Regions from separate parts of the Streptomyces sp. NPDC094032 genome, predicted to be linked through region 2. Evidence: riboswitches for the same ligand, from Rfam matches in the RefSeq annotation. Region 2 holds a riboswitch; each other region holds the start of a gene.

Region 1 (10,272 bases), on a different contig from region 2:
GTCGAGGCCCTCGTGCCGCTCGGCGTGGCCTGCCGCGAAGTTCCGTACGGAGGCGAGGTCGCCCAGGTCGAGCGGGGCGAACTCGGCCGCCGCGTCCGGGACTTCGGCGCGCAGCCGGGCCAGCGCGGCCTCGCCCCGGGTCCGGCTGCGGCAGGCGAGGACGACGTGCGCCCCGGCGCGGGCCAGCTCGCGGGCGGTGACGTAGCCGATGCCGCTGTTGGCCCCAGTCACCACCGCGACGCGTCCCCGCTGGGAGGGGATGTCCTGTGCGTTCCAGCCCGTCATCTCCGGGCGCTCCTTCCGGCCGTGTCGTCCCTATGATGCCGCCACCACGGGTGACGGCATCATAGGGACGCACCTCAGGGCAGCGGGGTGCGGTGCAGGGTGACCAGCAGGCGCCAGACCCGCTGCGCGATCTCGTCCGGGGTGGCCTCGATCAGGCCGTGCAGCCAGTCGGCGAGCACCCCCGCGAAGGTCGCGGCGACCGCCGAGGCGATCAGGTCGGGTTCCGGCGCCCCGGCCAGGGCGCGCTCGGTCCGGCTGCGCAGGCGCAGCTCCTGGTGGAGCACGAGCCCGAGCGGGCCGCCGCCGCCGGGGCGCAGCAGTTCCCTGTAGAGCCCGGCGTGCGGGGGCAGCCGGTGGAAGAAGTCGCTCAGCGCGGCGGGCGCGGCGGCCGGGTCGGGGACACCGCGCCAGGCGTGCAGGGCGTCGACGGCCTCGCGGACGATTCCGGCACAGGCGTCGGTCGCGAGCGCCTCCAGGTCGGCGTAGTGGAGGTAGAAGGTGGCGCGGCCGACCCCCGCCCGCCGGACCAGCGCGGCGACGCTCACCTGCGCGAGCGGGCTGTCCGCGCACTCCTCCAGCAGCGCCTGCCGCAGCCTGGACCTGGTCCGCTCGGCCCTGGGGTCCGCCGGTGCGGGGTTCATCCGGCCAGCAGGACGGCGCCGAGCGCGAGCGCGCCGGGGAGCGCCTGCGCGACCAGGATGCGCCGGTTGGCGGTGAGGCCGCCGTACACCCCGGCGACGACGACGCAGGCGAGGAAGAAGATCTGCGCCCGGAAGCCGGTCGGGTCCCCGGCGATCAGGCCCCAGACGAGGCCGGCCGCCAGGAAGCCGTTGTAGAGGCCCTGGTTCGCGGCGAGCGGGGCGGTGGCCCGGGCCATGGCCGGGTCGAAGCCCGAGAGCTTGCGCCCCGGAGCCTTCTCCCACAGGAACATCTCCAGGACCAGGAAGTACGCGTGCAGCGCCGCCACCAGGCCGACCAGCACGTTCGCGAGCGTATCCATCGACTCAACCGCTCCTCGGGTTTTATGGACAGGTGTCCATCATAGCTGGACACCTGTCCATGAAATCCCCGGAGCCTCAGTAGGCGCTGTTGACGTTGTCGATCGAGCCGTAGCGGTCGGCGGCGTAGTTGCAGGCGGCCGTGATGTTGGCGACCGGGTCGTAGAGGTCGTAGGCCGTGCCGGCGACGTGGTAGGCCTGGAAGGTCGGCTCGATCACCTGGAGGAGGCCCTTGGAGGGGGTGCCGGCCAGGGCGTTGGAGTCCCAGTTGTTGATGGCCAGCGGGTTGCCCGAGGACTCGCGCATGATGTTGCGGTGGATGCCCTCGTAGGTGCCCGGGATGCCGTTCTTGGCCATGATGGAGAGGGACTCGCGGATCCAGCCGTCCAGGTCGTTCGTGTACGAGACGGCCGAGACCGCCGAGGAGACCGCGGGGGCAGCCTGCGCCGCGGCCTGGACCACGGCCGCCGACGGGGCGGACGCCTGGGGCGCGACCGCCGGGCGGGCCGCGGCGGCGCCGCTCGCGCCGCCGCTCGCGGCGGCGTTCCGGGCGTCGATGGCGAGGCGCAGGCCGGGGCGGATGAGGCCGGGGTCGGCGCCCACGGCGGCACGGTTGTCGCGGTAGACCTTCTGCCAGCCGCCGCTCACGTGGTGCTCGCGGGCGATCTTCGAGAGCGAGTCACCGGCGACCACGGAGTAGCGCACGGGACCGCCCGCCTTGGCCGCCGGCACCGCCGCCTTTTCGATTGCGACGGAATGGACCGCGCGTACGGCCTGCGGGGTCTCAGCGGCGGCGCCGGTGGCTCCGAGGAGCGGCAGGGCGAGTGCGGCGCTGCCGGTGATGCCGACGACGGCCAGTCCGCGAGCGAGCGGGGCGCTCTTGGTGCGGCGGTGCTTCCCGTTTCCACGCATGGCGAGTTCCTCTCCTTCGCCTGCGAGGTGAGCTGTCGGGTTCGGGCAGGAGCTGCCCGGCCGCGCGGCGCGCGGCTTCACCCCGAGCCGCCCCGGTGACCGGGGCGGCGGAGAACCTGGGTCCCCCGCTCCTGCCGTACGTGTGGGTGGGTGAGTGCGGTGCCCGGGCGGCGGCAGGATTCGGCGTTCCGTCCGGATGACGGGTGACCGTAGGCGAATCCGAACGGCGAGAACAAGGGTCCAATTCGCAAAAGCAAGCAGATCTTTTAGCAGCCGGAAATAGGGCGATCGCGGTGCCGTGATCCAACTCGCCAACTGGTTTCCGGGGGCGCGCGCATGACTCCGCGACAGCATCTTGGGGACATGCCGGGCCGTGACTCAGATCACCGCCGGTCACTTAATCTGATATGTCCGGATCCATGCGATTTAGGAAAGGTTTGAGAAATCGGGGGTTCGCGACGACTGGCGGTCCGCTTCCGGGGCGGGATGATGGAGGGGCTGCGGGGTGGAGGAGGGACACGGTCTGGATGAGCGCGGCGGCCTTCCCTGCCGGACAGGACCCGGCGGACGGCGATCTCACCTTGGAGCCGGGCGGTCTCCTCGACGTCCTCGGGGTGGCCGCCGTCGTCCTGGACGAGCGCGGTCGGATCGCCCTGTGGAGCCCGCAGGCGGAGGAGCTCTTCGGCTACCCGACGGCCGAGGCCCTCGGCCGCCCCGCCGTCGCGCTGCTGGTGGAGGAGCGCCACCAGGACCTGGTGCGGTCGCTCTTCGCGCGCGTGGTGTCGGGCGCCGGGCCCTGGGCCGGGGTCTTCCCGGTACGGCACAAGGACGGCCACACGCTCCTGGCGGAGTTCCGCAACACCCGGCTCCAGGACGAGCGGGGGCGCCCCTACGCGCTGGGGCTCGCCTCCGACCGGGCCACGGACCGGCGCGTGGAGGAGCACCTGTCGCTGTCCTCGCTGCTGGTCACCCACTCCCCCATCGGCCTGGCCGTCCTGGACCACGGCCTCCGCTTCGTGCTGGTCAACCCGGCCCTGGAACGGATCGACGGCCTGGCCGCCGCCGCGCACCTGGGGCGCACGCTCCAGGAGACGATGGCGTCCCCGGACGCGGAGGCCCTGGAGACGGCGCTGGGCGAGGTCCTGGAGACGGGCGAGCCCGTGCTGTCCCGGAGCGTGCGCGGAGTGACCGGGCCCGACGGCGCGGAGCGGGTGTGGTCGGTCTCGCTCTACCGGCTGCGGACACCCGAGCGGCGGATCATGGGGGTCGCCATCGCGGTCAGGGACATCACCGAACAGCACCAGGCGGCCAGGACGGCGGCCCGGGCCCGCCGCCGGCTCGCGGTGATCGCGGCGGCCTCGGAGCGGGTGGGGACCACGCTCGACCTGGATCTCACCGCCCACGAGCTGGCGGACCTGGTGGTGCCCGAGTTCGCCGACATCGCCGCCGTCGACGTCCTGGAGTCCATCCTGACCGGGCCGCTCGCCGGGCCGGCGCGGACCTCGGGTCCCGCCGTGTTCCGCGCGCTCGCCGTGAAGGCCGCGTACACCACGCCGGCGCGGGAGGCCGCCGACCCGGTCGGCGAGCCCGCCCGCTACGGCGCCGAGCGGCTGGTCACCCAGTGCGCCCGCACCGGGCGCCCGGTCCTCGTGCGGCACGTCACCGACGGCGACCTGCCCCGGATCGCCAGCGGCGAGGCCACCGCCGCGCTGCTGCGGCGGGCGGGCATCCACTCGTACCTCGCCGTCCCGCTGCGGGCCCGCGGCGTGGTCCTGGGCGTGCTCGACCTGAAGCGGGCGCGCAACTCCGTGCCGTTCGACGAGGACGACGTCCTGCTGGCCGGGGAGCTCGCGGCCCGCGCCGCGGTCGCCATCGACAACGCCCGCTGGTACCGGCACCAGAGCCAGGCCGCCCTGGCCCTCCAGCGCCACCTGCTGCCGCACGGGCCGCCGCGGCTCCACGGCCTCGACGTCGCCTACCGCTACCAGCCCGCCTCGGAGTCGGTCGAGGTCGGCGGCGACTGGTTCGACGCGATCCCGCTGCCCGACGGCAAGACCGCCCTGGTGGTGGGCGACGTGATGGGCAGCGGCATCAACGCGGCGGCGACCATGGGGCAGTTCCGCACCGCCGCCCGCACCCTCGCCGGGCTCGGGCTCGCGCCGGGCGTGGTCCTGGAGCACCTGGACCGCACCGCCGCCGATCTGGACGACGCGATGGCCACCTGTGTGTGCGCCGTCTACGACCCGTACAGCGCGAGCTGCCGGGTCGCGAACGCCGGCCACCCGCCGCCCGTCCATGTCGCCGCCGGCCGGGCCCCCCGCCTGCTGGAGCTGACCGCGGGCGCGCCCCTGGGCGTCGGCGGCGTGCCCTTCGAGACCCAGGAGATCCCGTTCGGGGTGGGCGACGACCTGGTGCTGTACACGGACGGCCTGGTCGAGACCCGTGACCAGGACATCGACGTACGCCTCGAAGCCCTCACCGACCTGCTGGACCGCGCCCCGCTCCCCCTGGAGCAGATCTGCGACCTGCTGCTCGGCTCGCTGCGCGGGCCCGACGACCACGACGACGTGGCGCTGCTGATCGCCCGCGCCCGGCAGCCGTACGGAGAGGGGGCACCGTGAGCGACGCGCTCCCGCAGGACGACGGCCTGCCGCCCTTCACGGAGGACTGCGCCGCCGCGCTGCTCGACGGCCGGGGCCGGATCGAGGGCTGGACGCCGGAGGCCCGGACCCTGCTGAGCCGGTCCGCCGCCGATGTCGTCGGCCATTCGGCGCGCGCGCTCCTCGCGGACCCCTCGGCCTGGCCGCCGCTGGTGGCGGCGTACGCGCGGGGCGTCCGGCACGGCGACGCGGTGCTGCGTACCGGCCGGGGCGCCGAACTGCCCGTGGTCTTCCAGGCGTTCGACCTCGCCGGGAACGGCGGACCCGCCGGGTACCTGGTCCTTGCCACCCCGGCGGCGCGGGCCGTCCGCAGGCACCAGGACCGGGCCTTCATCCGGGAGCTGTTCCACCAGGACCGGGTGGGGCTCGCCGTGTTCGACCCGGGGCTGCGGCTCCTGCGGACCAACACGCACCTGCTGCCGTACACGGGGGTGCCGCACGACCTCCGGGGGCGGCGCCTGGGCGACTTCCTGTGGCCCGGGGACGCGGACGCGATCGAGGGAGGGCTGCGGGAGGTGCTGCGCACCGGCAAGCCGCTGCTCGGGGTGGAGCAGGTGCTGCGCACGCTCGACGATCCGCTCGGCGGGGTGACCCTCTCGGTGTCGGCGTTCCGTCTCCAGTCCCCCGAGGGGCAGGTCCTGGGGCTGACCGCGCTGTTCACCGACATGACCGAGCTGCGGCGTTCGGCCGAGCGCCTCGCCCTGCTGCACCACGCCACCGCGTCCGTCGGCCGCTCCCTGTCGGTCACGGACACGGGGCGCGAGCTGGCGGCCGCGCTCGTGCCCGGACTGGGCGATCTGGCGGTCGTGGAGCTCGCCGACGGGGTGGTGCACGGCGAGGAGCCGGTGCCGGACCGGGAGGGCCGCCTGCTGCTGCGCCGGACCGCCGTGGCGGGACGGTCGGCGGAGCCGGCCGGGGACGGCGGGGGGCGTCCGGAGGCCGGCGGCGGCGCGGCCCCCCAGCCCGCCCCGGAGACCGTCCTCGTCGCCGTCCCCTCCGGCGGGGACGCCCCGGACGCCGTCGGACCGGCGCCCGGCGGCCGGGCCGTCGGCGGTCACCCGATGACGATGACGGTCCCGCTCCACGCCCGCGGGATGGTGCTCGGCCGGGTGTCCGTCGGCCGGGACGCCGACCTGGGGCCCTACCAGGCGCCCGACCGGGACCTGCTGCGCGAGATCGCCGGCCGGGCCGCCCTCGCGCTGGACAACGCGCGGCGGTTCACGCGGGAGCACCGGGCGGCCGTGGGCCTCCAGCGGAGCATGCTGCCGCCGACGCAGAGCGAGACGCCCGGGGCGAGCACCTCGGCCGTCTATCTCCCGGCCGGGACCGCGAGCGGGGTCGGCGGGGACTGGTTCGACGTGATCCCGCTGTCCTCCGCGCGGGTCGCCCTGGTCGTGGGGGACGTCGTCGGACACGGCCTGGCCGCGACCGCCACCATGGGCCGGCTGCGGATGGCGGTGCGCACCCTCGCGGACCTCGACCTCGAACCCGACGAGCTGCTCGCCCATCTGGACGACCTGGTCTCCCAGTTGCCGGCCGAACCCGAGGAGGGCGAGGAGCACGAGAGCGACCCCGACGACCCCGACGCCGACGGGTGGCGGGACCGGCACGCCTCCCCGACGACCGGGGCGACCTGCGCGTACGCGATCTACGACCCGGTCTCGCGGCGCTGCTCGGTGGCCTCCGCCGGTCATCCGCCGCCCGTGGTGGCCGACCCCGGGGGCGGGGTGGCGTACCTGCCGGTGGACCCCGGGCCCCCGCTGGGGGTCGGCGGGCTGCCGTTCGAGACGACGGAGGTCGACCTGGCCCCCGGCAGCGTCCTCGCCCTCTACACGGACGGCCTGATCGAGGGCCGGGACGGCGATCTGGACGCGGGGATGGCCGAGCTGGCCGCCCGGCTTGCCCGGCCCGGGGCGTCGGCGGGCCCGTTGCGGGAGCTGGGCCGGGAGATCGTGACGGGCCGCCCCGCCGCCGGGCTCGCGGACGACGTGACGCTGCTGCTCGCCCGTACCCGTACGGTGCCGCCGGAGGACGTGGCCTGCTGGCAGGTGGAGGCCGACCCGGCGGCGGTGGGGCGGGTGCGTGAGGCCGCCACCGCGCGGCTGCGGGCGTGGGATCTCGACGAGCTGGCCTTCACCACCGAGCTGGTGCTCAGCGAGCTGGTCACCAACGCGATCCGGTACGCGGGCGGCCCGGTCGAGGTACGTCTGATCCGCGCCGGGCGGCTGATCTGCGAGGTGTCCGACCCGAGCGCCACCCACCCGCGCATGCGCCGGGCGCGGCTGACCGACGAGGGCGGCCGGGGCCTGTATCTCGTCGCCCAGCTCACCACCCGCTGGGGCAGCCGCTACAGCCGTCGCGGCAAGACCATCTGGGCGGAACAGGAGCTCCCCGGCTGAAACTCCGTCCTTAGGGGTCGGGCGTACGGTCAGGCGTCGAGGACGGCGGCGACCGCCTCGATCTCCACGAGCTGGTCGGCGTAGCCGAGGACGGTCACGCCCATCAGGGTGCTGGGCACGTCATGCTCGCCGAACGCGTCGCGGACCACCTCCCACGCCCGTACCAGCTCCTCCTGCCGGTCCGTGGCGACGAGCACGCGGGTGCTGATGACGTCGTGCAGCGTGGCGCCGGCGTCGGCCAGGGCGGTCCGCAGGTTCGCGACGGCCTGGGCGGCCTGTCCGGCGACGTCCCCGACGGCCACGGTGGCGCCGTCCGCGTCGAGCGGGCACGCCCCGGCGAGGAAGACGAGCCGCGCCTCGGCGGGGGCGGTGGCCGCGTAGGCGTACTCGGCGACGTCGGACAGGGTGGCGGAGCGGATCAGTTCGACGGCACGCGGCATGGAGTTCCCTTTCGGGGACGGCGGTACGGAGCGGAGGTCACCCTGTCAGAGATCGCCCAGGCTCTCGACGGGTTTTCCCGGCGCTCCGAACGCCCCCGGCGCCAGGCTCCGCAGCAGGGCGAGGTCCACGTCCAGGAGGCTGCGGACGACCCTGCGGCGGGGTCCCGGCGGGATGGGGGTGAGGGAGGGGACGGCCACGACGGCGCAGCCGGCCGCCTCGGCGGAGGCGACGCCGGTCGGGGAGTCCTCGACGGCGACGCAGTCGGCCGGGACGAGGCCGAGGAGGCCGATCGCCGCCCGGTACGGGTCGGGGGCCGGTTTGGTGCGCGGGGTCTCCCCCTCGGCGACGGAGGTGGTGAACCAGTGGCGTCCGAGGGTGTCGAGGACGGTGTCCACGACGGCCCGGGGCGAGGCGGAGACGAGCGCGGTGGGCACGCCCGCGGTGCGCAGCGCCGCCAGGAGTGCCAGGGCGCCCGGCAGCGGGACGACCTGCCCGCGCACGAGTTCCGCGAAGCGGGCTCCGAGGGAGGCGCCCAGCCGGACCGGGTCGGCGCGGTGGCCGGTGAGCGAGGCGAGGTACGCGGCGCAGTCCTCGATCGCCCGGCCGCGTATGTACGCGACGTCGGCGTCCCCGAGGCCGAGGCCCAGCCGCCGGGCCTCCTCCTCGACGGCCTGTTCCCAGAGCCGTTCGGTGTCGACGAGCGTGCCGTCCATGTCGAAAAGGACCGCGGTCATGCGCCGGCCTCCCGGGCGGGTCGAAGGGTACGGATGGGCGTCCACCGGGAGGTCATTCCTCGGTGGCCCCGAGGGCGGGGTGGTCCCGCAGGTGGACGTGGCGGCCGGTGGCGGCGTGCAGTTCGAGGACGGTGAGCTGGTTCTCGCCGTCGCGCAGGACCGGCGCCGGGACGTACAGGGCGGTCTGCGGGCCACGGGACCAGTAGCGCCCGAGCGGGAAGCCGTTGATCCAGGCCAGGCCCTTGGTCCAGCCGTCCAGGTGCAGATAGGTGTCGGCGGGCCCGGCGACGGTGAAGGTGCCCCGGTGGAAGGCGGGCCCGACCTCCGGGGACCCGGTGGGCCGGAAGGTCAGGGTGTCGAGGCGGTCGAGCGGCAGGGCGCGGCTGTGCCAGACGGCGGGCGCGTGCCCGTCGACCGTGACGCGGCCGAGCAGGCCCTTGCGGTCGTGGAGGGCGGCGCCGTAGTTGACCCGGCCCTGGTTCTCGACGAGGACGGTGAGGGTGGCGCCCGGCCGGGGCACGGTGAAGGCGAGGGCGTGCTCGTGGTTCTCGCGCTCCAGGACGCCGACGGGCTGTCCGTCGACGAAGACCTGGGCGCGGTCGTGGACCCGCTCGGCGTGCAGGAGCGCGGGTCCCGGCTCGGTGAGCTCCGTCTCGTACAGGACGAATCCGAAGGACTGGCCGAGCTCCTCCATGGTGAGCGGCCGGCCGGCCTTCTCGGGTGTGCCGAGGGCGTCGGCCTGGGTCAGCAGTCCCGCGGTGTACGGGAGTTCGACGGCGCCGTGGGCGGCCTTGGGGGCGGCCGGGGGGACGGGGGCGTCGGGGACGGGGGCGTGGCGGGCGATGACCTCGCGGAAGGCCGCGTACTTGGGGGTGGGGTCGCCGGCCTCGTCGAGGAGGGAGTCGTAGTCGTAGGAGGTGACGGTGGGCCGGTAGGTGCCCTTGTCGTTGGCGCCGTTGGTGAAGCCGAAGTTGGTGCCGCCGTGGAACATGTAGATGTTGACGGAGGCTCCGGCGGCGAGCAGGGTGTCGAGCTCGGCGGCGGCGTCGGCGGGGTCGCGGCGGGTGTGGATGCCGCCCCAGCGGTCGAACCAGCCGATCCAGAACTCGGAGCACATGAGGGGGCCCGTGGGCTGGTGCGCGCGGAGCGCGGCGAGGCCGGCGGTGGTCCGGCTGCCGAAGTTGGCGGTGGCGAGGACGCCGTCGAGGCCGCCGCGGGCCAGGTCGGCGGGCTGGTCGCAGGTGAAGAGCGGGACGTCGGCGCCGTGGCGGCGCAGCAGGGCGGCGAGTTCGGCGAGGTAGGCGGTGTCGTCGCCGTGGGCGCCGTACTCGTTCTCCAGCTGGACGGCGAGGATGGGGCCGCCGTTGCCGCCGAGGTGGCGGTGGAGCGGGGGCAGGAGAGCGCAGAGGTACGCGTCGACGGCGCGCAGGAAGCGCGGGTCGCGGCTGCGCAGGACGATGTCCTCCTCGGCGAGCAGCCAGGACGGCAGCCCGCCGCCCTCCCACTCCGCGCAGATGTAGGGGCCGGGCCTGAGCAGGACGTGGAGTCCTTCGGCGGCGGCCAGGTCGAGGAAGCGGGGCAGGTCGAGACCGGCGTCCATGCGGAACTCCCCGGGCCGGGGGGCGTGCAGGTTCCAGGGGACGTAGGTCTCGACGGTGTTGAGGCCCAGCAGCCGTGCCTTGTGGAGGCGGTCCGCCCACTGCTCCGGGTGGACGCGGAAGTAGTGCAGGGCGCCGGAGACGATCCGGAACGGGCGGTCGTCGAGACGGAAGCCGTCGTCGGCGATCTCCAGTCGGGGCATGGCGGTGGTACTCCTCAACGTAACGTGTGCGGGTGGTTCAGG
Region 2 (10,272 bases):
TGAGCGGCCCGTCGAGCTCCGCGTACGGCAGGGCCTCCTCGCCCGCGGTGACGACCACGTGGTGCAGCCTCGGGTTGGCGGCGATCTCCCCCGCGCGGGCGAGCTCTTCCCGGCTGCCCGCGCCCGCCAGGTCGTTGAAGGTGACGGCGAGCAGGCGCTCGCCCGCGCCGGTGCCGTGGCCGAGGACGGTGCCGGGGATGCCGGGGAGTCCGGCCGCGAGCAGGGCGAGAGTGCCGGAGGCGCTGCCGCCGGACAGGTCGGCGCCGATGCCGGGGGCGGGGCCGCCGCCGCGGGCCGCGCGCCGGTCGGCGGGCCCCATGCCGGGCACGGGCCCCGGGTCGGGCAGCGGCATCTCGGGCGCGTGCCGGGGTGCGGTGAGCCGGGCCCGTACGGCTTCGACCAGCGCGTCCCGCACGCCCTCCACCGCCTGCCGGGGGTCGGCCTCGGGCGCCGCCACGGCGAGCGAGGCGACCGGGTCGTAGCCGGTGATCTCGCGCGAGCCCTCGCGCAGGATGAGCGCGTGCCCGGGCGGCACCCTGCGCACCCCTTCGTACGGGGTGGAGTCGCGCAGCGCCTCGGGGGTCTCGGGGCAGGCGAGCAGCGCCGCCAGGTGCCCGATGTCGAGCTGGGCCTCGGTGAGGTCGGCGAGCGGCAGCGCCGCCGTGCCGTACGCCGTACCGCCCGCCCAGGGGGTGTGGAAGACCGGCCGGGCGCCCGCGAGATCACCGGTGACGGTGACCCGGCGGCCGACCTTGACGACGGCCGTGTAACCGCCCGCCCACGCGGTCAGATGCCGCAGTGCGCCCCCGCGCGCGGTGAGCAGGCCGCGCCGCAGCTCCTCGTCGCTCGCCGCGCAGCAGCCGAGCACCGCGAGGCGGGTGTGCTCGTCGATGCTCACCAGGCGCACCTCGTCGGGCCGCCAGTCGCCGACCGCCCACAGCGGATCGGGGTCGCCCCACAGGAGTTGCGCGCCCACCGGATGCACCGTGCGCCCCTCGGCGGGGTCGCCGACGGTCCCGGCCGAGCCGGGCGGGGCGCCGAACCGCGCGGCGACACTGCTCCAGCCCACCAGCCACCGCATCGCCGCCTCCACAAAGGTCGAGTGGAGGACATGCTGCCATGCCGACGGCGCACGCGAGGCATCGCACCGCGCGTGAATGCGCCCCTGGCATGGGCCAGTTGGGCCGGGTCGCGGACCGACGGGGGACCGTCGCCTTTCGGCCATTCTCGGCCCGGCGCCGAGCCGTCGGCGGCTCGGAAACGTCTTCCTGGGACGGGCCCGGGGCCGGCGGGCCCTCGCGGCAGTCCGGGAGGCGGTCGCCTCCCGGAGCCGTCCACCGCCCGCGGGGAATGGGGCGGCGGTGTCCCCCAGCCCACCGGACCCGGACAACGGTCCTCGGCCAAGTGGGCCGACCCACGCAGCACTCATGGAAGCGCTCCCCCAGGAGACCGGCGAGAGCGCACGGCCGGGCGCACGGCCACACGGCGGGAGCACGACCGGCACCCATGACCGGACCGCTCCGTCCATCACACAACAATCTCGCCATACGGAACACCGCCCCTTAACGGTGGGGATTGGGCGAACTACGCTGTGTTTACGAATGCCGCACGCCTATGCCCGGTGTCGTGGCGGCCGTCTGGGTGTCGTGTCGAGGGGTGGCGTCATGTCCAGGGAGCAACGCGGGCCGAACGAAAAGCTCGGCACGGTTCTCGCCCTCGCGGGAATCAGCAATGCCGGGCTCGCCCGGCGCGTCAACGACCTCGGTGCGCAGCGGGGTCTGACGCTTCGTTACGACAAGACGTCGGTGGCCCGGTGGGTGTCCAAGGGCATGGTGCCGCAGGGCGCCGCCCCGCACCTGATCGCCGCAGCCATCGGCCAGAAGCTGGGCCGGCCCGTGCCGTTGCACGAGATCGGCCTCGCCGACGCCGACCCGGCGCCCGAGGTCGGGCTCGCCTTCCCCAGGGACGTCGGCGAGGCGGTCCGCTCGGCCACCGAGCTGTACCGGCTGGATCTCGTCGGCCGCCGGGGCGGCGGCGGGATCTGGCAGTCGCTCGCCGGCTCCTTCGCCGTCAGCGCGTACGCCACACCCGCCTCGCGCTGGCTGATCACGCCGGCCGACCCGTCGGTGGAGCGCCGCGCGGCGCGCCCGCCGACCGCGGGCGAGCCCGGCGACCACGCCCGGGTGGGCCACAGCGACGTCGCCAAGCTGCGCGAGGCCGCCGAGGACGCGCGCCGCTGGGACTCCAAGTACGGCGGCGGCGACTGGCGTTCCTCGATGGTGCCCGAGTGCCTGCGGGTCGACGCGGCGCCCCTGCTGCTCGGCTCCTACTCGGACGAGGTGGGGCGCGCCCTGTTCGGCGCGACGGCCGAGCTGACCCGGCTGGCCGGCTGGATGGCCTTCGACACCGGACAGCAGGAGGCGGCCCAGCGCTACTACATCCAGGCGCTGAGGCTCTCCCGCGCGGCGGCGGACGTGCCCCTCGGGGGGTACGTCCTGGCCTCCATGTCGCTCCAGGCGACCTACCGGGGCTTCGCCGACGAGGGCGTCGACCTGGCCCAGGCCGCCCTTGAGCGCAACCGGGGCCTCGCCACCGCCCGCACCATGTCCTTCTTCCGCCTGGTCGAGGCCCGGGCGCACGCCAAGGCGAACGACGGGGTGGCCGCGGCCGCCGCGCTGAAGGCCGCCGAGGGCTGGCTGGAGCGCTCCCGGGAGGGCGACGCCGACCCTACGTGGCTGGGCTTCTACTCGTACGACCGCTTCTGCGCCGACGCCGCCGAGTGCTACCGGGACCTGAAGCTGCCCCGTCAGGTGCGGCGCTTCACCGAGCAGGCCCTGTCGCGCCCGACCGAGGAGTACGTGCGCTCCCATGGGCTGCGGCTCGTGGTGTCGGCGGTGGCCGAGCTGGAGTCGGGCAACCTGGACGCGGCCTGCGCCGCCGGCACCCGCGCGGTGGAGGTCGCCGGGCGGATCTCCTCGGCCCGCACCACCGAGTACGTACGGGACCTGCTGACCCGGCTCGAACCGTACGGGGACGAGCCCCGGGTCATGGAGCTCCGGGAGCGGGCCCGCCCGCTCCTCGTGGCCCCGGCGTGACGCGCGTCCCAGACATGAACGGTTTAGCGGGATTGTCAGTGGGCCAGTGCACTATCAGGGGTGGGAGGTGGCGCTGGTGTCTGTCCGCTATGACTACGACTGTGACGTGCTGGTGATCGGCGGCGGGATCGTCGGTCTGTCGACGGCGTACGCGATCACGCGCGCCGCGCCGGGCACCCGGGTCACCGTCCTGGAGAAGGAGCACGCCCCGGCCCGCCACCAGACCGGGCGCAACAGCGGCGTGATCCACAGCGGCATCTACTACCGGCCGGGCTCCCTCAAGGCCAGGTTCGCCGTCGAGGGCGCGGCCGAGATGGTCAAGTTCTGCGCCGAGTACGGCATCCCCCACCAGGTCACGGGCAAGCTGATCGTCGCCACCGACCGCGAGGAGCTGCCCCGGCTGCACGCGCTCGTGCAGCGCGGCAGGGAGAACGGGATCCCGGTGCGGGAGCTCGGCCCCGCGCAGATCAGCGAGTACGAGCCGCGGGTGCGGGGCGTGGCGGCGATCCACGTCGGCACGACCGGCATCGTCGACTACGGGGCGGTGGCGGCGAAGCTGGCCGAGGCGTCCGGGGCGCGGATCCTGTACGGGTCGGCGGTCACCGCGATCGACCGGCGCCCCTGGGGCGTGGCCGTGCGCACGGCCGCCGGGCGCGTGGTGCGCGGGCGGGTCCTGGTCAACTGCGCGGGGCTGCACTGCGACCGGGTGGCGCGGCTCGCGGGCGACGACCCGGAGATGCGGATCGTCCCCTTCCGCGGGGAGTACTACGAGCTGGCCGACCCCTCCCTCGTACGCGGTCTGGTCTATCCGGTGCCGGATCCGGCCTTCCCCTTCCTCGGGGTCCATCTGACCCGTGGCATCGACGGCGGCGTCCATGTCGGGCCGAACGCGGTCCCGGCCCTCGCCCGCGAGGGCTACGGCTGGTCGGTGGTCCGCCCGCGCGAGCTCGCCGGCACCCTCGCCTGGCCCGGCAGCTGGGCCATCGCCAAGGCGCACTGGCGCTACGGGGCGGGCGAGCTGCACCGGTCCCTGTCCAAGCGCGCCTTCACCGAGGCGGTCCGGCGGATGCTGCCGATCGTCGAGGAGCGCGACCTGCGGCGGGCGACGCCGGGCGTGCGGGCGCAGGCGGTGCTGAAGGACGGCACCCTGGTGGACGACTTCCTGATCCGCGAGTCCGTGCGGACGGTGCACGTGCTGAACGCCCCGTCGCCCGCGGCGACGGCCTCGCTGCCGATCGGGCGGGAAGTGGCGGGGCGGGCGCTGGCGCTGCTGTAGCACCCGGCGCCGGTGACGGCGCCGGCCGTCGAGCGCCGGGAGGGGGCGGGAGCGGAGGCGCCCGCCATGGCGCCGTCCCGTTGTGCCCACCCTCCCCCAGACTTCGTCCGGGGGGGACCCCCAGCCCCAGCCCCAGCCCCAGCCCCAGCGGGACGATTGCCCACAACGGGCCGACCCGGCGCGCCGTAGAATCGGGGCATTGTGTCTGAGCAGCCAGAGAACAACCCGCACATCACCCCCGCCGACCGCACCCTGGCCGAGCAGCGCGCCGCGCGGCTCGGGAGCCGGATGTTCGCGCCGGGTGAGGGGCCCTCGCCCGACCCGGCGGGCTCGCACTTCGAGCGTCGGATCCGCAGCTTCCAGCCCCGGCGCAGCCGCGTCACCGCGGGGCAGGCCGAGGCCATGCTGAAGCGGTGGCCCGACTGGGGGCTCGACATCGACGGCATGCGCCGGCTCGACCTGACGGAGATGTTCGGCGGGCTGCCGGTCGTCCTGGAGATCGGCTTCGGCATGGGTGAGGCCACCGCGCAGATGGCCGCGGCCGACCCCGGCACCGGCATCCTCGCGGTCGACGTCCACACCCCCGGCCAGGGCAATCTGCTCGGACTCGCCGACCGCAACGGCCTGGAGAACGTCCGGGTCGCCAACGGCGACGCGATCATCCTGCTCCGCGAGATGCTCACGCCCGAGTCCCTCGACGGCTGCCGGGTCTACTTCCCGGACCCGTGGCCGAAGAAGCGGCACCACAAGCGGCGCCTGATCCAGCCCGACTTCCTCACTCTGCTCGCGCCCCGCCTCAAGCCCGGCGGCGTGCTGCACTGCGCCACGGACTGGGAGCCGTACGCGGAGCAGATGCTGGAGGTGCTCAGCGCGCACCCCGACTTCGAGAACACCCAGGCCGACGGCGGCTACGCGCCCCGGCCCGGGTACCGGCCGCTGACCCGCTTCGAGGGGCAGGGCCTCGACAAGGGGCACGTCGTCCACGACCTGCTGTTCCGCAGGCGCTGACCTCGCGCGCCCCGTCGGCGGGGGCGGGTTTTCCACAGGCTGCGGGAACTCCCTCGCCGCTGTCGGTGGCGCTCGTTAGGGTCGTTCCGTGTCGTCGAACCCGATCGTCGGATCTCCCACCGAGCCCGCGCCCGCCGCTGCCGCTGCTCCTGCCGCCGCTGCCGAGGCGTTCATTCCCGCGCCCGCACCGGTGCCCGCCCTGGAGACCGACCAGCCGGACTTCGCCGCGGTCCCGGAGCGTGCCAAGTGGCGGTACAAGCCGCGCCGCGCCTTCTGGCGCAGCAAGCTGCTGCGGGCCATCACGCTGATCACCCTGCTCGCGCTGTGCGCCCTGGCGATCCTCGCGCTGGTGCGGGAGGAGACCGGCACCGAGGGCTTCCTCGTCGGCCTCGGCCTCGCGGTCCTGCCCGTGCCGCTGCTGCTGGCCGCGTTCCGCTGGCTCGACCGGGTCGAGCCGGCCCCGTGGAAGAACCTGCTGTTCGCCCTCGCCTGGGGCGCGTTCGCCTCCACCCTGGTGGCGATCCTGGCCAACTCCTTCGCCGTGGAGTGGATCAGCAGCGCGACCGCCGACCCCGGCTCCGCCGACACCCTCGGCGCGACCGCGGTCGCCCCGGTCGTGGAGGAGACCGCGAAGGGCGCGGCCCTGCTGCTGCTCTTCCTCTTCCGCCGCAGGGACTTCACGGGCCCGGTCGACGGCCTCGTCCACGCCGGATTCACCGCCACCGGCTTCGCGTTCACCGAGAACATCCTCTATCTGGGCAACGCGTTCGGCGAGGACCAGGAGATCGGCTCCACCGGGATCGGCTCCATGACCTTCGGGACCTTCCTGGTCCGGATCATCATGTCGCCGTTCGCCCACCCGCTGTTCACCTCGCTCACCGGGCTCGGCTTCGGCTTCGCCGCCCTCCTGGCGGCAGACGCCCGGTTCCGCCGCACCCGGCTGGTCCTGCTCCCGCTCGCCGGCCTGCTCCTCGCCATGGGCATGCACGCCCTGTGGAACGGTTCGGCCAGCTTCCACCCGCTGGCGTTCCTCGCGGTGTACGGGATGTTCATGGTCCCGGTCTTCGCCCTGCTCACCTGGCTCGCGATATGGAGCCGGCAGAAGGAGCTGCGCACGATATCCGGCGAGCTCCCGGCCTACGCGACGGCGGGCTGGCTCGCGCACGACGAGCCGCTCGCGCTCTCCTCGATGCGGGCCCGCGCGCTGGCCCGCGGCTTCGCCGCCCGTACGTACGGGAAGCGGGCCGCGCAGGCGGTCGGCGAGTACGAGGCCTTCGCCACCACCCTCGCCTTCCTGCGCCACCGGGCCGGGCGCGGCCAGGCGGCCCCGGACTTCGCGGCCCGCGAGCAGGAGCTGCTGCACCACCTGTGGCAGCGCAGGCAGGTGGCCTCGCCCGCGCTGACCTACGCCGCGCGGGCCACGGGCCGGGTCTGGGCGCCGCCGCAGTATCTGGACTACGGCGGCTACAACCCGTACCGCGGCTAGCGGAGGCGGTGGGCCGGGCGGCGGATCAGACGGCCGAGGCCTCGTCCAGCACCGCCAGCTCCGCCGGCGTCAGCTCCAGCTCGGCGACGGCGACGAGGGCGGGGAGCTGCTCGACCGTGCGGGCCGAGGCGATCGGGGCGACGACGGTCGGGCGGGAGGCGAGCCAGGCGAGGGCGACGGTGGCGACCTCGGCGTCGTGGGCCTCGGCGACCGCGTCGAGCGCGGCGAGCACCTTCTGGCCCCGCTCGGTCTCCAGGTGCTGGGCCGCGCTGCCCGCGCGGACGCTGGCGACGGCGGCGCCCGGGCGGTACTTGCCGGTGAGGAAGCCGGAGGCGAGCGCGAAGTACGGCACGGCGCCGAGGCCGGCCTGCTCGGCGGTCTCCAGGAGGGCGCCCTCGTAGGTCTCGCGGGAGACCAGGTTGTAGTGCGGCTGGAGCGCGACGTAGCGGGCGAGCCCCTCGGCCTCGGCGAAGTCGAGCGAGGCGCGCAGCCGCTCCGGGGAGATGTTGGAGGCGGCGACGGCCCGCACCTTGCCGTCCTTGACCAGCTGGTCCAGGGCGGTGACGATCTCCTCGACCGGCACGGTCTCGTCGTCGAAGTGCGTGTAGTAGAGGTCGATGTAGTCGGTGCCCAGGCGGCGCAGCGACTCCTCGGCGGCGGCCTTGATGGTGGTCGCGCTCAGCCCCTTGAAGCGGGGGTGGGCGCCGACCTTGGTCGCGACGAGGACGTCGGCGCGCTTGCCGCGGGAGGCGAGCCAGCGGCCGATGACGGTCTCGGACTCGCCGCCCTCGTTGCCCTCGACCCACGAGGAGTAGGTGTCGGCGGTATCCACGAAATTGCCGCCCGCGGCGGTGTAGGCGTCGAGGACGGCGAAGGACTGCGCCTCGTCGGCGCTCCAGCCGAAGACGTTGCCGCCGAGGGCGAGCGGGAAGACGTGCAGGTCGGAGGAGCCCAGCTTGCGGAGAGAAGTCATGGGGTGATCAACCCTCCGCACGGCCGTGCCTATTCCGCTTCTCCGGGAGGAGCGGCGGATTCTCCGGGAGGAGCGGCGGACCTCAGACGGTCAGGCCCTTCGACCGCAGCCAGTCGGCCGGGTCGATGCCGCCACCGGACGGGGTGTGGACCTCCAGGTGGAGGTGGGGGCCGGTGACGTTGCCGGTGGCGCCGACCCGGCCGATGGTGTCGCCGGTGCCGACGGACTGGCCCGCGCCGACGGTCATCGAGGACAGGTGGCAGTACCAGACCTCGGTGCCGTCCGGCAGCTCCAGGACGATCCGGTAGCCGTACGAGCCGGACCAGCCGGCCGACTTCACGGTGCCGCTGTGGACGGCCTTGACCGGGGTGCCGGTGGGCGCGGCGAAGTCCAGGCCGGTGTGGTAGCCGGAGGACCACATCGAGCCGGCCTCGCCGTAGGTGGAGGTGATCGTGTACGAGGAGGTGGGCAGCGCGTAGCTCGCGGCCAGCTTGGCCAGGCGCTCGGCCTCGGCCTTCGCCGCCGCCTCCTTGGCGGCCGCCTCCGCCTCGGCCTTCGCCTTCGCCTCGGCCGCGGCCTTCTCCGCCGCTGCCGCCTTGGCCGCCGCCTCGGCCTTGGTCGCGGCCTCCGCCGCGGCCTTCTCGGCGGCGGCCTTCTGCGCCGCCTCCTTCTCCGCGGTGTCGGCGGCGGCCTGCTGCTGCTCGGCCTGCTGGAGGATGCGGGCGCGCAGCGCCTCGCCGGCGTCGGCCTGCCGCTCGCTGCCCGCGGGCGCGTCGGCGGAGGCGGTGTCCTGGGGAGTGGTGTAGGTGAGGGCGGTGAGCGGCTGCGGGTTGTTCGTGACCTCGGTGCTCGCGCCGGAGTCCTTCTCGTCGCCGCCGATGAGGTCGCCGATGCCGGGCAGTTCGGAGGCGTTGGGCAGGCCGAGGTCCGGCAGGGCTATGGCGACCGGGGGCTTGTCCTGCGCGGTGGCCAGGCCGCCCGCGCCGACGGCGGCGATGACGCCGACACCGAGGACGGTGGAGGAGCGGGCGAAGTTGGAGCGCTGCTTGACGACCCGGTGACGGCCGCCGGAGCGGTTCTGGGCCCGCAGCGAGTCCTCGGTGGGGTTCCATTCCTCCCCGCCCGTGCCCGCGGCGCCGTAGGCGCCGAAAGAGTCGAAGGGGGCTTCGGGAGCGGGGGTGTTGGAGGCCACGGAGGCGCTCTCCTTTCCTTCCTTCTCGCCTACCGGGTTAGCTGACGGGTTCGGAGCAGGAAGGTCTCCTACGGGTGTGCCGCACGGGTGCGGCGTGGCCCGATTCACCCCAAGTGGTGGTTCCCCGGTTCCCTTGCGGAATTCGGCGCACGCGCGCGGTGCCGTCTCTTGCGACGGCTGGGACGACCGCGCTGCGTTATCGAACGTTAATAGACACGGCCTCCCGATTCCAAGCCGTTCCCCTTGATCATTAGCTGAATTGACAGGGAATGGCCCGACTTGACCCCCAGTCAGACGGGATCCCGGTCACACCCAGAATCTGACGTTGTATCAATTGTTATCGGAGTGACACCCCCCGACTACGGCCGGTCACCGCCCTCCGGCGAGGCCCCGCCCGGCGGCACCACCGGCATCGTCCGCCGCCGCTCCTGCTGCCCAGCCGCCGGGCGGCTCACCGCAAGGAGCGCCATGTCGTCGGTCGAACCACCGCCCGTGTGCCGGCGCACATCCGCCACCAGCGCGTCCAACAGCTCCTCGGGACCGGGGAAGAGCCGCCCCGCGAGCCGCGCCGCCGGATCGTAGAAGACCCCCCGCGCGTCCCGCGCCTCCGAGAGACCGTCCGTGTAGAGCAGCAGCGTCGCACCCGCCGGGTACGGCGTCTCGTCGGCCCGGTCGGGCCACGCCGCCAGCTCCGCCATCCCCAGCGGCAGCGCGGCCTCGCTCGGCACCAACCGGTCGAGCCCGCCGTCCCCGTACAGCAGCAGCGGCTCGGGATGCCCCCGGTTCACCACCCGTACGAGCCCGTCGCCGCGCGGGATCTCCGCGAGGACCGCCGTCGTGAACCCCTCGAAGGCGTCGGGCCCGTCCCGCCGGGTGCCCTCCCGGTCCAGCGCCCGGTCGAGACGCCGCGCCACCCCCTCCAGCGTCGGCTCCAGCTCGGCCGCCTCGCGGAAGGCGCCGATGACCACGGCGACCGCCTCCACCGCGTCGAGCCCCTTGCCCCGCACGTCGCCGACGACCAGCCGTACCCCGTAGGGGGTGTCCTGTACCGCGAACAGATCGCCGCCGATGAACGCGTCGGCCTGCGCCGCCTCGTACCGGGCCGCGATCTGCAGCCCGCCGATCCGCTCGGCGGGCGCCGGAAGGACCGCCTTCTGCGCCGCCTCCGCGATCACCCGCACCGACGCGAGCCGCTCGCCGCTGCGCCGCACCACCCGGTTGATCAGCATCGCGAGCGCCGAG
Region 3 (10,272 bases), on a different contig from region 2:
GGGGGCGGCGGTACGGAGTAGGGGTCGGTACGGAGTAGGCGTCAGCCCTCGTGCGGCGGCGGCAGTCGGCGGGGCGGCGGTACGGAGTCGCGGTCAGCCCCCGTGCGGCGGAGGGCGTCGGCGGGGGCGGCGGTACGGAGTAGGCGGCAGCCCTCGTGCGGCGTCGGCGAAGGCCGGGTGAGGGGGGCGGGGTACCGAGTACCGCTCAAGCCTCCCGCGGCGCTCGCGCCTCCGGGTTGTGCCAGCGCAGCGGTGGCGGTTCCAGCAGCCACTCCGCGTGGGTGTTCGGGCGGGTGGTGAAGCGGCCCGCGGCCGGGAGTGTGTCGTGGAAGACGCGGGCCGGGTCGGTGCCCAGCTCCTCCAGTTCCTCGGCGACCTCGGTCAGGAAGCCGGGCGGGCCCGCGAGGTAGACGTCGTGGGCGGGCCAGTGGACGGCTGCCCGGAGGGCCTGGACCAGGCGTTCGGTGGCCTGGTCGCGGGGGCGGCGGGGCGCGGCGGTGATGTACGTGACGTGCAGGCCGGGTATGAGCTCGCGGAAGCGCTCCGCGTCCGGTCTCCCGTACAGGTACTCCTTGGCGCGGGCGACGACGAACAGGCGGCCCTCCAGCTCGGGTTCGTCCTCGGCGGCCTCCTCCAGGAGGGCCCTTACGGGTGCCCAGCCGGTGCCGGCGGCTATGTAGGTGCGGGGCTTGCCGGGCGGGGTGCGGGCGGTGAGCGCGCCGCCGGGGGTGCTGAGCCGCAGTGTCTCGCCGACCCGGAGGTCCTCGGTGAGCGCGGTGCTCATCAGGCCGTTGGCGACCCGGCTGACGTGGAGTTCGAGGGTGCCGTCGGGGCGGGGCGCGTTGGCGAAGGAGTAGGTGCGCCAGACGCGGGGGATGTGCAGGGTGCTGACGCTGGCGTACTGGCCGGGCAGGTACGGGTAGGGGCGGCGGGGCCGCAGGGTCAGCAGCGTCAGGTCGTCGCCGTAGCGGTCGTGGCCGACGACGTCGGCGTCCCACCAGGCCGGCTGCCCCTCCTTCTCGGAGGACTCGGCACCGGCCGTCATCAGCTCGGCGACCCGCCCGTACGCCTCGGTCCACGCCTTCTCCGCCTCGATCGTCCAGGCGGGTCCGGCGGCGTGCGCGAAGGCGGCGAGCAGGCTGGTGCCGACGGCGGAGTAGAGCGCGGGGGTGGCCAGGAACTTGCGGTGGTCGCGGCCCAGTTCCCGCAGATAGTGGGCGAGCCGCGGCTCCTCCAGGTGGGTCACCACGTGGGTGAGGGCGGCGAAGAGGCGGTCGCGCTGGGGGCCCAGGTCCTGCGGAAACAGCTCGCGCACGCCCGGGTTGTTCCAGAAGAGGTGCGAGTAGAAGAAGGTGACGGCGTGTTCCGCCCGTCTCTCGACGACCGCGAACGTACTTCGTAGCAACTGGGCATCCACGGGGTGAATCTAGGCCACGGGGCGTCACGTGAGGATCACAACCTCGGGGCCGGGGGCGGAATCCCTGCTTCCCGGACCGCGCCGCGCCTAGGTTCTCGATCATGAACCTATTCCGTAATGGACATGGCAAACGAGAGGCCCGACGACATAGCGGCGGGCGTCGCCCGGGGGCCTGGCCGGTCTCCCTCGCCGCTCTCGCCGTCCTGCTCCCGGCGGTGCCCGCGCTCGGCCTCGCCGCCGCCCCGCCCGCCGCCGCGAGCGGCACCCGCATATCCACCGACGGCGCCCTCGGCACCCAGCAGGTCCTCTTCCGCTCCGGGACCGCCGGATACGGCTGCTTCCGCATCCCGACCCTGGTCAAGACGGCCCGGGGCACCCTGCTCGCCTTCGCCGAGGGCCGTACCTCCCCCTCGTGCGCGGACCGCGGCCCCATCGACATCGTGATGCGCCGCTCCACCAACGACGGGCGCACCTGGTCCCCGGTCCGGGTCGTCCTGTCCGGCGGCGAGAGCGACCCGGACGCGCCGCACGTGCGCGGCAACCCCTCGCCGGTGGCCGAGAAGGACGGCGCCGTCTTCCTGCTCTCCAACTCCGAGACCGCGACCCCGGTCAGCACCCGTATGTCGTGGGTGCAGCGGAGTGACGACGACGGTCTCAGTTTCGGCGCCCCGCGGGCGATCCCGCGCCTGACCACGAGCGGCAAGAAGTGGTTCGGCACCGGCCCCTCGCACGGCGTCCAGCTCCAGGAGGGCCCGCACGCCGGGCGTCTGGTCGTCGGCGCCTACGAGACCGCGAGCGACACCGCCGGGGCCGAGGACCAGCGGGCCGGCGTCCTCTACAGCGACGACAAGGGCGCGACCTGGACCGCGAGCGTCACCGAGAACTCCTTCCTGCGCGCCAGGGACCTGCCCGCCCTGCCGCCCGGCACCACCGCCGACACCCCCGTCGCCAAGCCCGGCGAGCCGGTGGTGGCCGAGCTGCCCGGCGGCCAGCTCTACGTCAGCGCCCGCAGCCCCTACGACGTACGGGTCAGCGCGACCGACGCCACCCAGGTGGAGGGGCACCGCACCCACTCCGTCGGCGTCGACGACCCCGACGGCGCCCTCAGGGTGCCGAGGTTCAAGCTGACGAACGGCTTCAAGGCGCCGGACGTGCAGGCGGGGATCCTGGCCCCCCGCCAGACCTACCGCAGCCGCCCCGGCGACCTGCTCCTCATGTCGACGCCCTCGCACATGACACTGCGCCAGGGCATGCGGATCCGGTACTCCGACGACCGCGGCGAGACCTGGCGGGACGCCCCCGGCGGGCAGGTCGCCAAGGTGCTCGGGGACCGGGCCGGCTACTCCGACCTGGCCGAGCTGTCCGCCGGCGAGATCGGCATGGTCCACGAGGGTGGCCAGTCCTTCTCCGCCGAGCACATCTACTTCACCCGCTTCGCGATGGCCGAGCTCGGCATCCCCGGCACCTTCGCCGCCCAGGGCTCCGCGCTGCCGCAGACCTCCCCGGCGGCCGGCCGCACCAGCCCCGACACGACCGCCGAGGCCGCCGACGCCTCCCTCGGCAGCGGCGCCACGCTCGCCCCCGGCGCCCAGTTCGGCGCCCGGAGCTTCGGCCAGGGCCTCAAGCTGGACGGCGGCACCGCGGGCTCCGCCGACCTGCCGTACGCGCCCGCGCTCGACCCGGGCGCCGGAGACGTCACGTACTCCCTCTTCTTCCGGTACGACGCCATCGACACCACCCCGCAGCAGACCCTGATGTGGGCGTACGGGGTCGGCGACCCCCGGCCGCAGGTGTGGGTCCGGGTGCAGCCGAAGGACAACCAGGTCATGGCCCGGGTCGAGGGCGACAGCGGGCAGCATGTGACGCTGACCCTCAAGGCGCCCGCGCACCCGACCGCCAAGGCCTTCGGCGACGGCGCCTGGCACCATCTGGTCCTCACCCGCCAGGGCGCCGCCGTCACCCTCCGGGTCGACGACCTCTCCGCCCAGGACACCCGCACCGACGTCGGACGGCTCGCCCCGGCGCGTACCGCCGACCCGGCCGGCATCCGGCTCGGCGACAAGCCCGGCACCGACCCCAACGACGGCTTCACCGGCACCCTCGACGAGTTCCGGATGTACGGCACGGTCCTGACCGACCAGGAGCGGGACGCCCTGCGCGGGACGCGGCCCGAGGACGTGGCCCCGGCCGCGCTGCGCGCCCACCTCCCCTTCGAGGTGATCGACACCGCCGACCCCGTGCCCCTGGTGACCACCCGGATCCAGGACGACGTCTCAGGACACTGCGCCGACGGCACCGTGCTCGGCACCACCAGCACCGAGGCCGCCGTCGTCAAGGGCCGCATCGGCGGCGGCGCCCTCGCCGTCGGCCCGAACCTCCCCGGCGTGGAGGTGCCCTACGTCCCCGCCGTCGACAACGGCACCGGCGAGTTCACCTTCGCCCTCTGGTTCCGCTACGACTCCACGGCGAACCCGCAGGACGCGGCGCTGCTCTGGGCGTACGGATCGACCTCGGGCAAGCCCTCGCTGTGGGTGCGGGCCAAGCCCTCCGCCGACCGGCTGACCGCCCGCCTGGAGACCGCCGGGGCCTCCATCCCGCTCGACGTGATCGACACCAAGGCCGACCGGGCCGCGTTCGGCGACAACGCCTGGCACCTGCTGACCCTGACCCGCAGGAAGAAGACGGCCGGGGACGCCGAGGCGACCACCGTCAGCCTGCGCGTCGACAACGGCACCCCCACCACCGCCGAGGGCCTGACCGGCTCCTTCACGGACGGCATCGCCGCCCCCGAGGGCTTCCGCGTCGGCTCCAAGTCCACCGGCACCGACGTCCTCACCGGCGAGCTCGACGACTTCCGCTACTACAAGCGGGCCCTGACGGCGGCCGAGGAGACCGGCCTGTACGCCACGGCCGTCGGCGGATCGAGCGCCCCGCGCGACCCGTACGTCTGGTGGACCATGGAGGGCGGTAACACCGAGCAGCACCTGGTCGCCCGGCCCGCCGACGACCCGGCCGCCCGCGCCACCCCCGACGCCTCCCGCCACTGCGGCCACGGCATCGTCCGCCCCGGCGCCACCGTCACCGACACCGGCGCCAGGTTCGGCCGGAGCCTCGACCTCGACGGGAAGACGGGCGCCGTCGAGCTCCCGTACGGGGAGGACCGGGCGCTCGGCTCGGGCGACTTCACCCTGGCGACCTGGGTGCGCTTCCGGCAGGCCGACAACACCAGCCCGGTGCTCGTCTGGGCGTACGGCGTCGGCACCTCGGAACGCCAGCTGTGGATCCGCGCGCTGTCCCCGGAGAACAAGGTCGTCGCCCACGTCCAGACCGACCGGGGCATCACCGCCCTGGAGGCCGCGGCCCCGGCCGGGACCGTCTTCGGCGACGGCGCCTGGCGGCATGTCGTGCTGCGCCGCCAGGGTGGGACGCTGACCCTGTCGGTCGGCGACGGGACCGCCCTCCAGGCGGTCGCGACCGGCACCGTCTCCGGCGCCCTGACCGTGGAGGACGGCTTCGACGTACGCGGCTTCCGGCTCGGGGCGCGCCCCGACAGCGCGGGCGCGGACAAGGACCGGCTGACGGGCTCGCTGGACGAGTTCACGCTGGTACGGCGCGCCCTGTCGGACGCGGAGATCACCACGGTGACCGGGCCGCTCCCGGTCGACAGCGCCACCGTCGTCCGGCTGGCCTTCGACCAGCTGACGGCGAAGGGGGTGTACGCCCGGCTGTAAAGAGGGGTACGCCCGGCTGTGACGGGCGCCCCGGCGGCGGCGGGTTAGTGTCGGGACCATGTCCGACCAGCCCGCCGCCGCCTCCGTTCCACCGCCCGCCCCCGAGCTCTTCACCTGGGAGTTCGCCACCGATCCCTACCCCGCGTACGCCTGGCTGCGCGAGCACGCGCCGGTGCACCGGGCGAAGCTGCCCAGCGGGGTGGAGGCCTGGCTGGTGACCCGGTACGCGGACGCCCGGCAGGCGCTCGCCGACCAGCGTCTGTCGAAGAACCCGGCGCACCACGACGAGCCGGCGCACGCCAAGGGCAAGACGGGCATCCCCGGCGAGCGCAAGGCCGAGCTGACCACCCACCTGCTCAACATCGACCCGCCGGACCACACCCGGCTGCGGCGGCTGGTGTCGAAGGCGTTCACACCGCGCCGGGTCGCGGAGTTCGCGCCCCGGGTGCAGGAGCTGACCGACCGGCTCATCGACGACTTCGTGGAGAAGGGGAGCGCGGACCTCATCCACGAGTTCGCCTTCCCCCTCCCCATCTACGCGATCTGCGACCTGCTGGGCGTGCCCGCCGAGGACCAGGACGACTTCCGGGACTGGGCCGGGATGATGATCCGGCACGGCGGCGGGCCGCGCGGCGGGGTGGCGCGCTCGGTGAAGAAGATGCGCGGCTATCTGCTGGAACTCATCCACAAGAAGCGCGAGGCCCCGGGCGACGACCTGATCTCCGGGCTCATCAAGGCCTCCGACCACGGCGAGCACCTCACCGAGAACGAGGCCGCCGCGATGGCCTTCATCCTTCTCTTCGCGGGCTTCGAGACCACGGTGAACCTGATCGGCAACGGCGTGTACGCGCTGCTGCGCAACCCGGAGCAGCGGGCCAGGCTCCAGGAGTCGATCGCGGCGGGGGAGACCGGGCTGCTTGAGACGGGCGTCGAGGAGCTGCTGCGGTACGACGGGCCGGTGGAGCTCGCGACCTGGCGGTACGCCACCGAGGCGGTGACGATCGGCGGCCAGGAGATCCCGGCCGGCGACCCGGTCCTGGTGGTGCTGGCCGCCGCGGACCGCGACCCCGCGCGGTTCGACGAGCCGGACACCCTGGATCTGGCGCGCCGCGACAACCAGCATCTCGGGTACGGGCACGGCATCCACTACTGCCTGGGGGCCCCGCTGGCGCGCCTTGAGGGACAGACGGCGCTGGCGACGCTCCTGACTCGCCTGCCGGACCTGCGACTTGGGGCCGATCCCGAGGAACTGCGGTGGCGCGGTGGGCTGATCATGCGTGGCCTGCGCACGCTTCCGGTGGAGTTCAGCGCTTCCCACAAAGGTCCAACCAGCTGACGGACCGTCAAGACTGTGATCTTCGCGTGATCTCCGCTGCATCGACTTGTGACTCACGTTCGAATGCCGCTACGTTCACCCGCAGTCTCAGCAGTCACGCGAAAGGCAGTCCGTATGCGCTCCGGGAACGGACGACACCGCAGACCCCGCCAGGCCCCCGCGCTCGTCGTCGCGGCGGGCGTCACCGGCTCGGCCATGGCCCTGCCGCTGCTCGCCACCGGCTCCGCCTCCGCGGCGGACGCCCCGACCTGGGACCGGGTCGCCGAGTGCGAGTCGGGAGGCGCGTGGAGCGCCAACTTCGGCAACGGGCTCTACGGCGGTCTCCAGTTCACCCAGGAGAGCTGGGAGCGCCACGGCGGCCTCGCGTACGCGCCGAGCGCGGACCTCGCCAGCCGGGCGCAGCAGATCGCCATCGCCGACAAGGCGCTCGCCGCGGGTGACACCCAGTGGGCCACCTGCGCGCCGATCGCGGGCCTGAAGAACGACGGCAGGAAGCCCGCCGTCGCGCCCGGCGCCGCCGTCAAGCCCAAGGCGTCCACCGGTCCGGTCGCCGAGTCCAACCGGACCGACGGCACCCCGGCCGGCTCCGGGGCGAGCACGACGACCCCGGCCACCCCCGCGACCCCGTCGGGCGGCGCCACGACCGCGCCCGCGACCCCGGCCACCCCCGGCGGCTCCGCGACGCCCGGCACGCCGACGACGCCGGGTACGCCGGACGCGTCCGGTACGCCGAGCGCTCCCGGTACCCCGGGTACCCCGGGTACCCCCGCTACTCCCGGTACGACGGATCCGGCCACCCCCGGCTCCGGCAAGCACCGTGGTGACGCCGCGCCAGAGCAGCCGGGCAATTCGGACGCCACGCCCGAATCCGGACGTCACGCCGCACCGGCTGACGGGTCGGCGGATGGCGTGACCGGCGGTAACGCGACGGCCGAAGGCACGGTCATCGGGCAGAAGTCGGACAACTCGGGCAAGGCTGGCGAATACACCGTCAAGCCGGGTGACAGTCTGTCGGACATTGCGCAGGAGAACGCGCTGCCCGGCGGCTGGACCGCCCTCTATGACGCCAACAAGAAGACGGTCGGCGTCGACCCGGACCTCATCCTCCCTGGTCAGAGCCTTGAGTTGACGCCTGCGCCCGCCCCGGCGGCGGAGTAGTTCGTAGCTGAATGTCCGTTATGAGTAAGTGAGACATGGGTCTCTCTTGCCGAACTGGCGTGTCACGTCCGCAAAGTTTGCTCGCGTCGCCCCTCACCTGCGTAAACACCCCTCCCCGGGGAGCAAGTAGGGGCGATTTTTCCGGGTTGATGGTCTTTGAACTTCCGCCGGGTCTATGTCTACGGTCGTGACCGCTCGCCACCGCGGGCCCCGTCGACCGGTAACGCCGAATCCTGCCGCCGACCGATGGGAACAGTCGTCGCGTCAGCGCCGAAGGCAGGAGCGGGGGACCCAAGGTAAGTGCCGGCCCCGGCCGTTGAGACAGACGGCCGACGATCGGCTTGGGGTGAAGCCGCGTGCAAGGACACGCGGCCGGGCAACTCACTACGCCCGAACCCGACAGCTCACCTCGTAGGCGTCGGTGAGGAGAATTCCCATGCTGTTTTCCGGCAACAAGGGCAAACACCGTCGTCCCTCCAAGGCCACCCGAGCCATCACGCTCGCCGGTGTCGCCGGTGTCGCCGTCGCCGCCCCGCTGATGACCGCGGGCACCGCCTCGGCCGCCACCGCCTCCGAGTGGGACGCCGTCGCCGCGTGCGAGTCCGGCGGCAACTGGTCCATCAACACCGGCAACGGTTACTACGGCGGCCTGCAGTTCTCGGCCTCCACCTGGGCCGCGTACGGCGGCACCGCCTACGCCCCGACCGCCAACCAGGCGTCGAAGTCCCAGCAGATCGCCATCGCCGAGAAGGTCCTGGCCGGCCAGGGCAAGGGCGCGTGGCCGAGCTGTGGCGTGGGTCTCTCCAGCGCCACCTACAACGGCGGCTCCGCCTCGTCGAGCCCCTCCAGCTCGTCCTCTTCCTCGTCCTCCAGCTCCTCCTCGTCGAAGCGCTCCACCGAGCAGCCGACGACCCGCAGCGAGCAGCGCCAGGCGCCGAAGGCCACGCAGAAGAAGACCGTCTCCAAGAAGACCGTCACCACCCCCACCGGCCAGAAGGTCAAGAAGGGTGACGGCGAGTACAAGGTCGTCGCCGGCGACACCCTCAGCAAGATCGCCCAGGCGCACGGCGTCAAGGGCGGCTGGGCCAAGCTCTTCGAGCTCAACAAGGACGTCGTCACCAACGCCGACCTGATCTACCCGGGCCAGCAGCTCCACCTCAAGTGAGCTTGACGACCCTCCCGCGGTGACCACCCCGGCCCGGAGCGCCCTTCCCCCGTGCGCTCCGGGCCGGGGTTTCCCCGTTCGGGCCCTTACCCATCGGTAGTAAGGGGTCTTTCGTCCTCAGATGCATGCCCTTGGGTCCTTTTTCGTCCCAGGGGGCGGGCGTCCGGCTGGCCGGAGCCCCGGAGCCGGTTAGGCTCTTGTCGCAAGGCGAAACGAGACCTTGCCGCATGCGTCACAACCAGCGTCACATCCCAGAAGGAGATGCTCGTGCCGTCCATCGACGTCGTCGTAGCCCGGGAAATCCTGGACTCCCGAGGCAACCCCACGGTCGAGGTCGAGGTCGGCCTCGACGACGGCAGCACCGGCCGTGCTGCCGTGCCGTCCGGTGCCTCCACCGGTGCGTTCGAGGCCCTTGAGCTCCGCGACGGTGACCCCAACCGTTACCAGGGCAAGGGTGTCGAGAAGGCCGTCCTCGCGGTCATCGAGCAGATCGGCCCGGAGCTCGTCGGCTACGACGCCACCGAGCAGCGCCTGATCGACCAGGCCATGTTCGACCTGGACGCGACCCCGGACAAGTCCTCGCTCGGCGCCAACGCCATCCTCGGTGTCTCCCTCGCCGTCGCGCACGCCGCCTCCGAGGCGTCCGACCTGCCGCTCTTCCGCTACCTCGGCGGCCCGAACGCGCACCTGCTGCCCGTTCCGATGATGAACATCCTGAACGGCGGCTCGCACGCCGACTCCAACGTGGACATCCAGGAGTTCATGATCGCGCCGATCGGCGCGGAGTCCTTCTCCGAGGCGCTGCGCTGGGGCACCGAGGTCTACCACACCCTCAAGTCCGTCCTGAAGACCAAGGGCCTGTCCACCGGCCTCGGTGACGAGGGCGGCTTCGCCCCGAACCTGGACTCCAACCGCGCCGCGCTCGACCTCATCGTCGAGGCCATCAAGCAGGCCGGCTACGTCCCGGGCAAGGACATCGCGCTCGCGCTCGACTGCGCCGCCTCCGAGTTCTACAAGGACGGCAAGTACGAGTTCGAGGGCAAGTCCCGCTCGGCCGCCGAGATGACCGAGTACTACGAGGAGCTCGTCGCCGCGTACCCGCTGGTCTCCATCGAGGACCCGCTGTTCGAGGACGACTGGGCCGGCTGGAAGGTCATCACCGACAAGCTGGGCGCCAAGGTGCAGCTGGTCGGCGACGACCTGTTCGTCACCAACCCCGAGCGCCTCGCCCGCGGCATCGAGGAGGGCTCCGCGAACGCCCTCCTGGTCAAGGTCAACCAGATCGGCTCGCTGACCGAGACCCTGGACGCCGTCGAGCTGGCCCAGCGCAGCGGCTTCAAGTGCATGATGTCGCACCGCTCCGGCGAGACCGAGGACGTCACCATCGCCGACCTGGCCGTCGCCACCAACTGCGGCCAGATCAAGACCGGCGCCCCGGCCCGCTCCGAGCGCGTCGCCAAGTACA

What was found. A riboswitch is a leader RNA that binds a small molecule or an ion and turns the genes downstream of it on or off. The one in region 2 is predicted to bind cyclic di-AMP.
Region 1: linked by a shared signal. The riboswitch ahead of ABTZ54_RS16580 (transglycosylase SLT domain-containing protein) and the one ahead of ABTZ54_RS06185 (M23 family metallopeptidase) in region 2 are both predicted to bind cyclic di-AMP.
Region 3: linked by a shared signal. The riboswitch ahead of ABTZ54_RS21125 (transglycosylase family protein) and the one ahead of ABTZ54_RS06185 (M23 family metallopeptidase) in region 2 are both predicted to bind cyclic di-AMP.

What each region holds. Positions count from the first base shown of each region.
Region 1 is NZ_JBEOUE010000010.1:87,377-97,648, reverse strand. Features, by position in the region: gene ABTZ54_RS16595 (oxidoreductase) at 1-285, opposite strand, end outside; gene ABTZ54_RS16590 (TetR/AcrR family transcriptional regulator) at 360-926, opposite strand; gene ABTZ54_RS16585 (DUF1304 domain-containing protein) at 923-1,285, opposite strand; gene ABTZ54_RS16580 (transglycosylase SLT domain-containing protein) at 1,362-2,195, opposite strand; cyclic di-AMP (ydaO/yuaA leader) riboswitch at 2,200-2,354, opposite strand; gene ABTZ54_RS16575 (SpoIIE family protein phosphatase) at 2,723-4,816, shown strand; gene ABTZ54_RS16570 (SpoIIE family protein phosphatase) at 4,813-7,254, shown strand; gene ABTZ54_RS16565 (RidA family protein) at 7,284-7,694, opposite strand; gene ABTZ54_RS16560 (HAD family hydrolase) at 7,740-8,429, opposite strand; gene ABTZ54_RS16555 (glycoside hydrolase family 35 protein) at 8,482-10,230, opposite strand.
Region 2 is NZ_JBEOUE010000003.1:13,337-23,608, forward strand. Features, by position in the region: gene ABTZ54_RS06155 (asparagine synthase-related protein) at 1-1,081, opposite strand, end outside; gene ABTZ54_RS06160 (NsdA family TPR-like regulatory protein) at 1,665-3,095, shown strand; gene lhgD (L-2-hydroxyglutarate dehydrogenase) at 3,169-4,371, shown strand; gene trmB (tRNA (guanosine(46)-N7)-methyltransferase TrmB) at 4,660-5,379, shown strand; gene ABTZ54_RS06175 (PrsW family intramembrane metalloprotease) at 5,552-6,865, shown strand; gene ABTZ54_RS06180 (aldo/keto reductase) at 6,891-7,838, opposite strand; gene ABTZ54_RS06185 (M23 family metallopeptidase) at 7,921-9,030, opposite strand; cyclic di-AMP (ydaO/yuaA leader) riboswitch at 9,043-9,188, opposite strand; gene ABTZ54_RS06190 (PP2C family protein-serine/threonine phosphatase) at 9,390-10,272, opposite strand, start outside.
Region 3 is NZ_JBEOUE010000014.1:141,749-152,020, forward strand. Features, by position in the region: gene ABTZ54_RS21100 (nucleoside triphosphate pyrophosphohydrolase) at 1-21, shown strand, start outside; gene ABTZ54_RS21105 (globin domain-containing protein) at 206-1,417, opposite strand; gene ABTZ54_RS21110 (LamG-like jellyroll fold domain-containing protein) at 1,633-5,148, shown strand; gene ABTZ54_RS21115 (cytochrome P450 family protein) at 5,207-6,484, shown strand; gene ABTZ54_RS21120 (transglycosylase family protein) at 6,599-7,642, shown strand; cyclic di-AMP (ydaO/yuaA leader) riboswitch at 7,901-8,075, shown strand; gene ABTZ54_RS21125 (transglycosylase family protein) at 8,079-8,807, shown strand; gene eno (phosphopyruvate hydratase) at 9,069-10,272, shown strand, end outside.